Regions from separate parts of the Micromonospora sp. NPDC023814 genome, predicted to be linked through region 1. Evidence: riboswitches for the same ligand, from Rfam matches in the RefSeq annotation. Region 1 holds a riboswitch; each other region holds the start of a gene.

Region 1 (3,200 bases):
CGGCCGAGCACCCGTACGGCTCGGCCGTCTACGGCTCGCGCTACCAGGGGCAGCGCGGCCCGACCCCGAGCCGCTCCTGGCAGCACTGGCGCACCTGGCCGACCCGCTGACGACCACGAAAGGGCCCGCTCCGCGCCGCGCGCCGGAGCGGGCCCTTTCCGTCGTACGCGACGAGGCGGTTCAGCCGGGGCGGCCGTAACTGTGGATCGGGCCGTCGTCGACCTTCTTCATCTTGACCGGCACCCCGGCTCGGGAGGCGTGCACCACCCAGCCCCCGCCGACGTACATGCCGACGTGGTGCAGGTCGCTGTAGTAGAAGACCAGGTCTCCCGGGCGCAGCTCGCCGCGGGTGATGGTCGCGGTGACCCGGCGCTGCTGCGCGGCGTTGTGCGGCAGCGAGACCCCGGCCTTCGCCCAGGCAGCGAGCATCAGGCCCGAGCAGTCGTACGCGTTCGGGCCCTCGGCGCCCCAGACGTAGGGCTTGCCGATCTGGGCGCAGGCGAACTTGACGGCGGTGCCGGCCCCGCCACCGGGATAGCTGGCCGGGCAGGGGGCGGGGCGCAGCGAACCGCCGCCGCCGCTGCCGTAGATCCGCAGCCGCAGCTTCTGCAGCCGGTCGATCTCGGCGTTGATCTGCTTCTTCTTCGCGGCGAGCTGGGCCTCCGTCCGGCCGAGTTGGACGACCATCTCGTCGAGCGGGGCCTTCTTCTCGGCCAGCCGGTCGCGCAGCTCGGCGACCTGCCGCACGTCCTGCTGCTGGTGCTGGGCGAACCGGTCGAGCAGTTCGAGCTGGCCGACCATCTGGTCAGGCGAGCGGCTGCCCAGCAGGGCGTTGACGGCGGAGACGTTCTCGCCCTTGTAGGCGCGGACGGCCAGCGCGCTGACCTCCTCCATCGCCTGCTCGACCTGCCGTTCCAAGGGCTCGATCTGCCTGGCGAGGGCGTCGGCCTGCCTGCGCTTGGCGGCCAGGTCCTGGCGGGTGGCGTTGTGCCGTTCGATGATCGGTTCGAGCTTGTTCCAGTCCTCGTCGATCTGGCGCTCGATCTCGGCGACCGTCGGTTCGGCGTGGGCCGCCGTGGCGCCGCCGGTCAGGACGACGGCGAACGCGGCCAGGGCGGCGAGGGCGGTGGTGCAGCGGTACCAGCGTGGGCGCGGCGCAGCCGTCGTCGGGCCGGCGGGTGCCGACCGTGTCGACGGTGGCCGCGGGGCATGGTGTGCCACCGGGCTCCGTACTCCTTCTTCCCGTACCGCCTACCGGGTTAGCTGACGGGTTCGGGCGGGAAGGGGACGCCCTACCGCAGGTGCTGCGGATTCACCCCGGGGTACCTGGGTCCCCGGCTCGCTCGGGAGCGACTCGGCGGTGTCGGACCGTTACCGCCCCGGATGGGCGGACTGTCGCCGGCCGACGAATGACCAGAGTAGAGACCGTCGTTATCGATCCGCAACCCATCGCGCCGTGACACACCGTATTCACGCGGCCCGGGGAGGCCCGCAACCCCGGCGACGAAGATTTCCTTCCTTACGAAGTGATAGATGGAAAGGTATTGACCAGAGGTGCCGACCGGGGCGAAGGTGGCCCCACATTCGCCCGTCCGACCTGGGGGTCTGATGCACCTGTCAGCGACATCGAGGAGCAGACGCGTCCTGCTGGCCGCCGCCGTGGCGGCCGCCCTGGCGGCGACGCCGCTCACCGCCGCCGGAACCGCCGCCGCCGCGCCGACGACCGACCGGCAGCAGCAGTACGCCGCCGCGGCTGCGGAGTACGGCGTGCCGGAGAGCGTCCTGCTCGGAGTCTCCTACCTGCAGTCCCGCTGGGACACCAACGCCGGAACGCCGAGCACCAGCGGCGGCTTCGGACCGATGCACCTCACCGACGCGGAGTACGTCGCCGCGCTGCCCGGGGGCACCCACCACGACGAGGGCACCGAGGACCCGCGGGGCGACGACTCCCGCCCGTCCCTGGCCGAGGCGCACGAGCCGCCGGCCGCCCAGCCTCCCGCCGAAGCCTCGCTGCGGACGCTCGACGCCGCCGCCGGGCTGACCGGCGCCAGCGAGGAGGCGCTGCGCACGGACGTCACGGCCAACATCCGTGGCGGCGCGGCGCTGCTGGCCGCGTACCAGAAGGAGATCGGCGCCCCGGTCGGCGCCGACACGGACCCGGCGGCCTGGTACGGCGCGGTGGCCCGCTACTCCGGCGCGGACAGCACCGACGCCGCGGCGGCCTTCGCCAACGAGGTGTACGCCACCATCGCCGCCGGCGACAGCCGGCTGACCGACGACGGGCAGCGGGTCACCCTCGCCGCCCGCGCGGTGCAGCCGGAACGCTCCTGGCTCGACCGGCTGGGCCTGCGCAAGGTCGCCCGGCCCGACGGGCTGGAGTGCCCCGACACGATCTCCTGCGAGTGGATCCCGGCGCCCTACGTGCAGTACGGCCCGACCGTGGGGGACTACGGCAACCACGACCTCGCCGACCGGCCGGCCCAGCAGAAGATCGAGTACATCGTCATCCACGACACCGAGGGCTACTTCGGCCCCAGCGTCAACCTGGTCAAGGACCCGAGGCGGGTGGGCTGGCACTACACCCTGCGCTCGGTGGACGGCCACATCGCCCAGCACATCAAGACCAAGAACGTCGGCTGGCACGCCGGCAACTGGTACGTGAACGCCAAGTCCATCGGCCTGGAGCACGAGGGCTTCGCGGGGCACGGCACCTGGTACACCGAGGCGATGTACCGCACCTCCGCCAAGCTGGTCCGCCACCTGGCGCTGCGGTACAACATCCCGCTGGACCGGCAGCACATCATCGGGCACGACAACGTCCCCGGCACCGTCGCCTCGACCGTGCGCGGCATGCACTGGGACCCGGGCCCGTACTGGGACTGGTCGCACTACTTCGACCTGCTCAAGGCGCCGTTCACGTCGACCGGCACGCCGCACACGGGGCTGGTCACGATCGACCCGGACTTCGCCACCAACCAGCCGCAGTTCACCGGCTGCAACCGGCAGCCGCCCGGCGTGCCGAACCCGCCCCCGCCGGTGGCTCCCTGCCCGCTGCGCGGCTCGTCCGCGGTGATCCTGCACAGCGCGCCGAGCCACGACGCGCCGCTGGTCAACGACATCGCGCTGCGGCCCGACGGCACCCCGAACACGATGTACATCTCCGACCACGGCGCCCGGGCCTCCGCCGGGCAGACGTACGC
Region 2 (3,200 bases), on a different contig from region 1:
CGCAGCCTGCCGTCAGTGCCGCCCTCGCCTGACCCGTTCCTTCGCTCGGCCCGGCTCGGGACGCCGACGCCCGTCGACGGGAGCCGACGGACGCCGAGTGGGCCTCAACCGCCCACGGGTCCCAGAAGCGCCGAGAGCGCCGAAGCGCCGACAGGGCCCACAGCCCGTCCGGACCGGGCCGCGCGACGCCGGAGCGGGTCGCAGAGACGCCGACAGCGTCCGAGAGGGCTACAGCTGCCGACAGGGTCTAGAGACGCCGACAGGGCCGCCCCGCAGACGCGGGGCGGCCCTGTCGTTGGCTGCGTCAGAGCAGGGACACGTGCACGTGGTCCGTATGGTTCGACGGGCCGCTGTAGGACTTCCAGCCGGTCGCCGGGAACCAGATCTGCCGGTTCCAGATCACGTAGTAGATGCCGAGCCGGTCGGCGTTGCGGACCAGGAACGCGGTCAGGTTGTTGCCGTACATGTAGGTGTCGTCGTTGTGCCAGGGGGAGAAGCCGCTCCTCTGCAGCGACCAGTCGCAGGCCCGGCCCTTCGGATGCTCGTACGGCCCGCCGGAGCGGTAACAGCCGACGAAGCGGTTGAAGCCGGCCCGCTTGACCTCCTTGTACATGTGCAGGGTGCGCGCGGTGATGCAGCCGGAGGTGGTGGGGTCGTTCTCGGTGCAGGACAGGGGCTTCCAGTCGCCGTCGGCAGTACGACCCGGTGCCATCCGGGCCACCGGCGAGGTGGCGACCACCTTGCCGCCGGTCAGCCCCCTGCCGCCGACCAGGGCGAGCGCCTTCTCCGCCTCGCGCTTGCCGCGGGCCATCTCGTTGGTCAGCTTCTGCTGCTCGCGGACCTCGGCGTCGAGCGCCAGCTTGGCCTGCTCGGCGCGGTTCTTGACCGCGTTCACCTCGGCGAGCTTCTTGGCGTTGACCAGGTTCAGCTCGTCGAGGGCGGCGGCGCGCTTGACGAACGAGTCGGGGCTGGCGGTGTCCAACAGCATCGACACCGCGCCGATCCGCCCGGTCCGGTAGGACTGGGCGGCGATCTGGCTCACCTGCGGGGCCAGCGCTGCCAGGTCGGCCTGCGCCCGGTCGACCTCCAGGGCCAGTTCCAGTTGGCGCTTCTTCGACTTCGCGAGCTTCGCCTTGGCCTGGACGTAGCTGCGGTTCCGCGTCTCGATCAGGTCGTTCAGCAGCTTGGGCTCGTCGTCCCCGTGGCCGGAGGGTTGGGCCGGGGGGGTGGGTGCGGCCGCCGCCGGGAGGGGCCCGGCGAAGACGGCCAGGGCGGCGATCACGGCCACCACAGGTGTCAACCAGCGGCGTAGGGGTGCCGTCACAGTTTTCCCTTCCGTCGACCGCCGACCGGGTTAGCTGACGGGTTCGGGGCGGAAGTGGCCCCTACCGCTGTCGCGGATTCACCCCACGTACCTGGGTCCCCGGCTCGCCTGGCGGCGATTGGGCGGCGGCACCGCAGGCGCCGCTGCGCGCCTTCGGCGGTGACCGGCAGCGAGGTTACCCGAGAGCCCTCCCGGGGATCTACGTCCCTAAGCCGACTAAATGCGTTATTTCGTAACGGCGGAGGGTGACCAGTGACGCGTTTATCAGGCGGGACGTCCTGATCGGTCACGCTGAGGAGTTTCACCATGCGGTGTCCGTGCTCCCGTTTCGGTCGGGCCACCCGGCGGGGGCGGCGGAGGGGGTGTTTCCGGCGCGCGGCCCGCTGAGGGCCTCCAGCGCCTCGGACCGGTCGGCTGCCGGCCGGGGGGCCGGCGGGGTCGGGGGTGCGCCGCGGTCGGCTGACTCGTCGCCGCGCCGGCCGGCCGTGGTCACCACGGCCGCGAGCCCGGTGGTCAGCGGCACGGCGGCGATCAGGCCCAGGGTGGCGACCGCGCTGCGGACGATCTCCTGGGCCAGGAACTCGCTGGTCAGGATCTGGCTCACCGCCCGGGAGTCGGCGGTCAGCAGGAGCAGCACCGGCAGCGAGGCCCCGGCGTACGCCAGCACGATGGTGTTCACCGTCGAGGCGATGTGCGCGCGGCCGACCCGGGTGGCCGCCCGGTACAGCTGCATCCGGGACAGCCCCGGGTTGGCGTGCGCCAGCTCGGTGACCGTCGCGGCCTGCGTCACGGTGACGTCGTCGAGCACGCCGAGCGAGCCGATGATGATCCCGGCGAGCAGCAGGCCGTGCAGGTCGACGTCGGCCTGGAACATCGACAGCGTGGTGGCGTCCTCGGTGCCGAACCCGGTCAGGTGGGTCGCCGCGGTGGCGATCGTGCCGAGCACGCCGGTCAGCACCAGGCTGCCCAGCGTGCCGAGGACGGCGACCGAGGTCTGCGCGGTCACCCCGTGCGTCAGGTAGAGCACCACGAACATGATCAGTGCCGCGCCGACGACCGCGACCAGCAGCGGTGGGCTGCCGGCGCTGATGCCGGGCAGCACGAAGGTCAGCAGGATGGCGAAGCTCGCCGCCAGGCCGGCCAGCGCCGCGAGCCCCCGCCACCGCCCGAACGCGACGATCGCGGCGGCGAACAGCACCACCAGCCAGAGCAGCGGCTTGCCGCGCTGGTGCTCGGCGATGTTGTAGGCGCTCGCCGAGGGGTCGGCGGGATCGGTGAGCTGGACCAGGATGATCTCGTCGCCGACCGCGACCGTCGGCGCCCCCGGCCCTGCCGGTACGGGCGTCTCCACCTGCTGGCCGGCGTCGGGGCCGTCGTCGACGCGTACGGTCACCGTGCCGCAGGGGCCCTCCGCGGCGCCCGGGGCGCCCTCCGGCGCCTCCGGGGTGGGCGGGCACGGCTCCGTCACCACCCGGGTCACCGTGCCGTGGTGGCGGGGCGGATCGGTGCCGGGCGCGGCGTCCGGGGCGTCCCACGGCCAGAGCAGCAGGGCCGCGATCAGGGTGGCGACGAACAGGGGCACCACCGTCGCGACGAGGATCCGTCGCACCCTCGGCGGGGCGGACGGTGCGGGACGGGTGTGGTCGGCGCCCATCGAGTGTCTCCCAACGAATCCAGGGCGGGGTACGTGCCGGCAGGCCGGTCGGTTCGGCGTGCCCGGGTGACCGCCGCAACGGATCGCCCTGGGGTGGCGGGCCGGTCGCGCACCGCGACGGCCCGGCCCGGCCCGTCGCGGTCGTTCGGTACCGCCGCCCGGTCGGGGCGACGGTGCGGGCGGCGCGGAGTGCGGAGGGCCACCGGCCGAATGGTAGCCATC
Region 3 (3,200 bases), on a different contig from region 1:
GGGACCAGACGGCCTTGATGCCGAGCCCGACCACGGCGTCGACCGGCAGCCCGGCGCGGCGGGCGGCCAGCGCCAGCCCGACCACGCCGCCGAGGGAGTGCCCCAGCACGACGAGCCGGTCCCCCGCCGCGAGCCCCGCGGCGATCCGGTCGGCCAGCCCGGCGAACGAGTACGCCGACAGCGGCGGCGACCAGCCGTGGCCGGCGAGGTCCGGCGCCAGCCACCGCCCCGTCCACCGGCGCTCCAGCAGCGGCGCCCAGGGCAGCCACACGTCCCCGGTCGCGCCCATGCCGTGCAACAGCAGCAGGACGCGCCGGCCGTCCCGGTCACCCGATTCGTCGACCATAGGCCGCAGTGTGCCACCCGCCGTACGCCCCGGCGAGGGCCGTGACCCGGAGACGACATCGGGCGCCGGCTCCCGGGGTGGGGAGCCGACGCCCGACGGGTGTCTTTGTCAGGCGGAGTAGCCGCGGGTGGCGGCCCAGTTCGCCAGGGCGATGGTGGACATCCAGTACGACGCGGTCGCCGGGTTCGCCGAGTCGGCGATCTTCACCAGCCGGCCCTCGTCCTGGTAGCCCACGACGGCGATGTAGTGGCCGCCGGGGAAGGAGTGCCAGCCGCCGTCGGTGTCCGTGGCGCTGCCGGCGACGTTGACCACGACGCCCCGCCCGTCCGTGATGGCGGCGACCACGTCGGCCTGGAGCTGGTCCATCTGCGCCGGGGTCGCGGCACCGCCCGGGATCATCCGGGTCCGGTACGGGTCACCCTTCACCGTCGCGTTCAGCACCCGGGTGGTGTCCTCGGCCGAGTCGGTGCCCATCTCGTCGGTGCCCAGCTGGGCGCCGAGGGCGTCCTGGCTGCGCGCGATGCCGGCGGCGCTGAGGGCGTGCCGGACGGCGGCCGGACCGCAGTTGTAGAAGGTGGTCTGGGCCTGGTAGTCGTAGTCCAGGGACTTGGACTTCGGCGGCTCCGGCTTGCGGGTCAGGTCCGGGTTCGGGGCGGCGCTGGTGGCGCTGGCCGACGGAGCGGCGCTGGACGCGGCCGGGGCGCCGGCCGACGGGGCGGTCGCGATGCGGGCGTCGCCACGCGAGGCGACGCTGCCGTCCCGCAGCTCGCTCACGGCCACCGGGGCCTGTGCGGCGGCGGGTGCCTCGTCGGTGCCGGCCAGCAGCGCGCCGGTGCCCGACGCGAGCACGAGCGCCGCGGCCGACGCGGCGGCCACCTGGTACGGACGCTCGGACGTGAGGCGACGGAGCTGTCGCTTGAGGTGGTGCTTCACGGTTTCCTCCACGGGCTCGGGGGGTGAGCGGCCGCCGGTCCGCGCAGGGGGGACCGACCGCGCGGACGGCGTCCGGCGGTGGTGGACCACTCAGGGGATGCGCCCGGAATGCCGGGCGACGGGCGGTGACCGGTGAGTCAGCTCGCGGCGTGCGGCCGGGCGAGCGCGGGCACCGCGGCGCCGTGGAGGCGCCGGAACGACCGGGGGGCGGGTGGGTGCTGCACGAGGATGGAACTCCTTCCGACGCCGCCGACCGGGTTAGCTGACGGATTCGGGCGGGAAGAACGCCCTACCGCGGGGCCGTGGCCCGCGGATTCACCCCGATGTTGCACTGGGTCCCCGGCTCGCCTGTTCACGATTAGGCGGGTCGGCGCGGCGTCGCCTCTTGCGATCGGGTACCGCACCGGACGGGCCGACACTACTGGTCGGCCCGCGCCCTGCCAACCCGCTCCCACCTGCTTAAACCTTGATCGAGAGACTTTTTTTGCGGTCAGTTCGACACTGACGCGACTCAATGGGACGACCGTTTCCCGACGCACCTTGCGTCGACAACCGGACGAGCGGCGGACATCGGCGCGGAATCGCCGGCGGGAATCGGCCGGGCCGCGCCGGATGACCGGTTCGGCACCGCTATGACCGGCGTCACGAAATTGCCCGGCGGTTCAGCCCACCCGCGCGGGCCGCCAGCGCGCGGCGAGCGCGGGCCGGCGCCCGGCGGACACGGGCCGGGCCGCCGGGAGCCGGCCCGGCCGGAGCCGGACCGCTGCGGCGTACGCCTCCCCGGCCAGGGCCCGCGCCGCCTCGGCGGCCAGGTCGGCGTCCCGCCACGCCGACCGTTCCCGCTCGGCGGCGGCCCGGTGGTCGGCCCGCTTCGCGTCGCGTACCGCCCGGGCCAGCGCGATCTCCTGCTCGACCGGGTGCCGGCGGGGATCCCAGCCGGCCCGGCGGCCGAACACCTCGCGGAGTTGGCGGGTGGAGAGGTCGCCGCGCCAGTGGGCCGCCACCGCCGCGTGGTGCAGCCAGCGCTCGCGGGCGGCGTACTCGGCGGGCGTGCGCGGGGTGCGCGGGGCGGGCAGGGCGGCGGCGCCGGTGAAGCGGCGGGCGGCGGTCTCCGCCTCGTCGTACGCCCGCCAGGCCCGGTCGGCCTCCTCCTGGGCGGCGAGCCAGTCGGCCCGCCACCGTCGGGCGGCGTGGGCGGCCCGGCCCGCCGCGACGGCCACCTCCTCGGCGTAGCGGCGCAGGTCGGCCGCCTCCGCCACGGGGTCGACCGCGGGCGGGGCGACCGGCTCGTCGGCGGGACGGACCCGCTCGGGGTGGGCGACCAGCACGGCGAGCACGGTCAGGGCCAGCAGGAGCAGGGCGGACCAGATGGCGGCGGCCCGCGGCACCTCGATCAGGAACTGGTAGACGACGGTCTCCATGGTCGGCACCTCACGGGGAGCGAGTGCGGCAGCGGGGCGCACGCGGCGCCCGGGTGGCGGGGCTCGGCGGTGCCACGTCCCGCCGCCGGGATGTGGCGCGGGTGGTGGAGAGCGGAGGACGGGCACCCTTGTCAACGCCTGCGGTGGCGAAAGGGGCCCTTCCTACGCCGTGCGGCGGGCGCGGTCGCGGGGCGCGCGGGCCCCGCGGGGTGGTGCGGATCAAACGTGCGGCGGGCCCCGGGGGCCGGCCGTCACCGGGGTGCGCCCGACCGGCGCGGGGGCCGGGCCGACGGTGACGGCCCCGGCGGCTGCGCCCGGGTCGGCCAAAGCGGCGGGGTGGCCGGGGCCGGTGGCGGCCCGGTCGACGGCGGCGGCCCGGTCGGGGTCGGCACCGTCGGCGACGACGCGGTGGTCGGCGACGGCCACGGGCGGGTCGGCGGGTGCCATCGTGACGGGGAGTGCCGGGGCCGGGGGCGCCCAGGCGTCAGCCGGGGGCACCC

Evidence for each region. Region 1 has a riboswitch for cyclic di-AMP ahead of AB0G14_RS03650 (NlpC/P60 family protein). Riboswitches for the same ligand answer to the same signal wherever they lie in the genome.
Region 2: linked by a shared signal. The riboswitch ahead of AB0G14_RS15810 (hypothetical protein) and the one ahead of AB0G14_RS03650 (NlpC/P60 family protein) in region 1 are both predicted to bind cyclic di-AMP.
Region 3: linked by a shared signal. The riboswitch ahead of AB0G14_RS07715 (C39 family peptidase) and the one ahead of AB0G14_RS03650 (NlpC/P60 family protein) in region 1 are both predicted to bind cyclic di-AMP.

What each region holds. Positions count from the first base shown of each region.
Region 1 covers NZ_JBFAAF010000005.1:583-3,782, reverse strand. The annotation lists gene dcd (dCTP deaminase) at 1-110, shown strand, start outside; gene AB0G14_RS03650 (NlpC/P60 family protein) at 181-1,221, opposite strand; cyclic di-AMP (ydaO/yuaA leader) riboswitch at 1,234-1,370, opposite strand; gene AB0G14_RS03645 (peptidoglycan recognition family protein) at 1,609-3,200, shown strand, end outside.
Region 2 covers NZ_JBFAAF010000025.1:60,725-63,924, forward strand. The annotation lists gene AB0G14_RS15805 (carbonic anhydrase) at 1-32, shown strand, start outside; gene AB0G14_RS15810 (hypothetical protein) at 305-1,324, opposite strand; cyclic di-AMP (ydaO/yuaA leader) riboswitch at 1,328-1,459, opposite strand; gene AB0G14_RS15815 (YibE/F family protein) at 1,626-2,978, opposite strand.
Region 3 covers NZ_JBFAAF010000010.1:60,213-63,412, forward strand. The annotation lists gene AB0G14_RS07710 (alpha/beta hydrolase) at 1-346, opposite strand, end outside; gene AB0G14_RS07715 (C39 family peptidase) at 455-1,291, opposite strand; cyclic di-AMP (ydaO/yuaA leader) riboswitch at 1,512-1,654, opposite strand; gene AB0G14_RS07720 (hypothetical protein) at 1,942-2,700, opposite strand; gene AB0G14_RS07725 (hypothetical protein) at 2,920-3,200, opposite strand, start outside.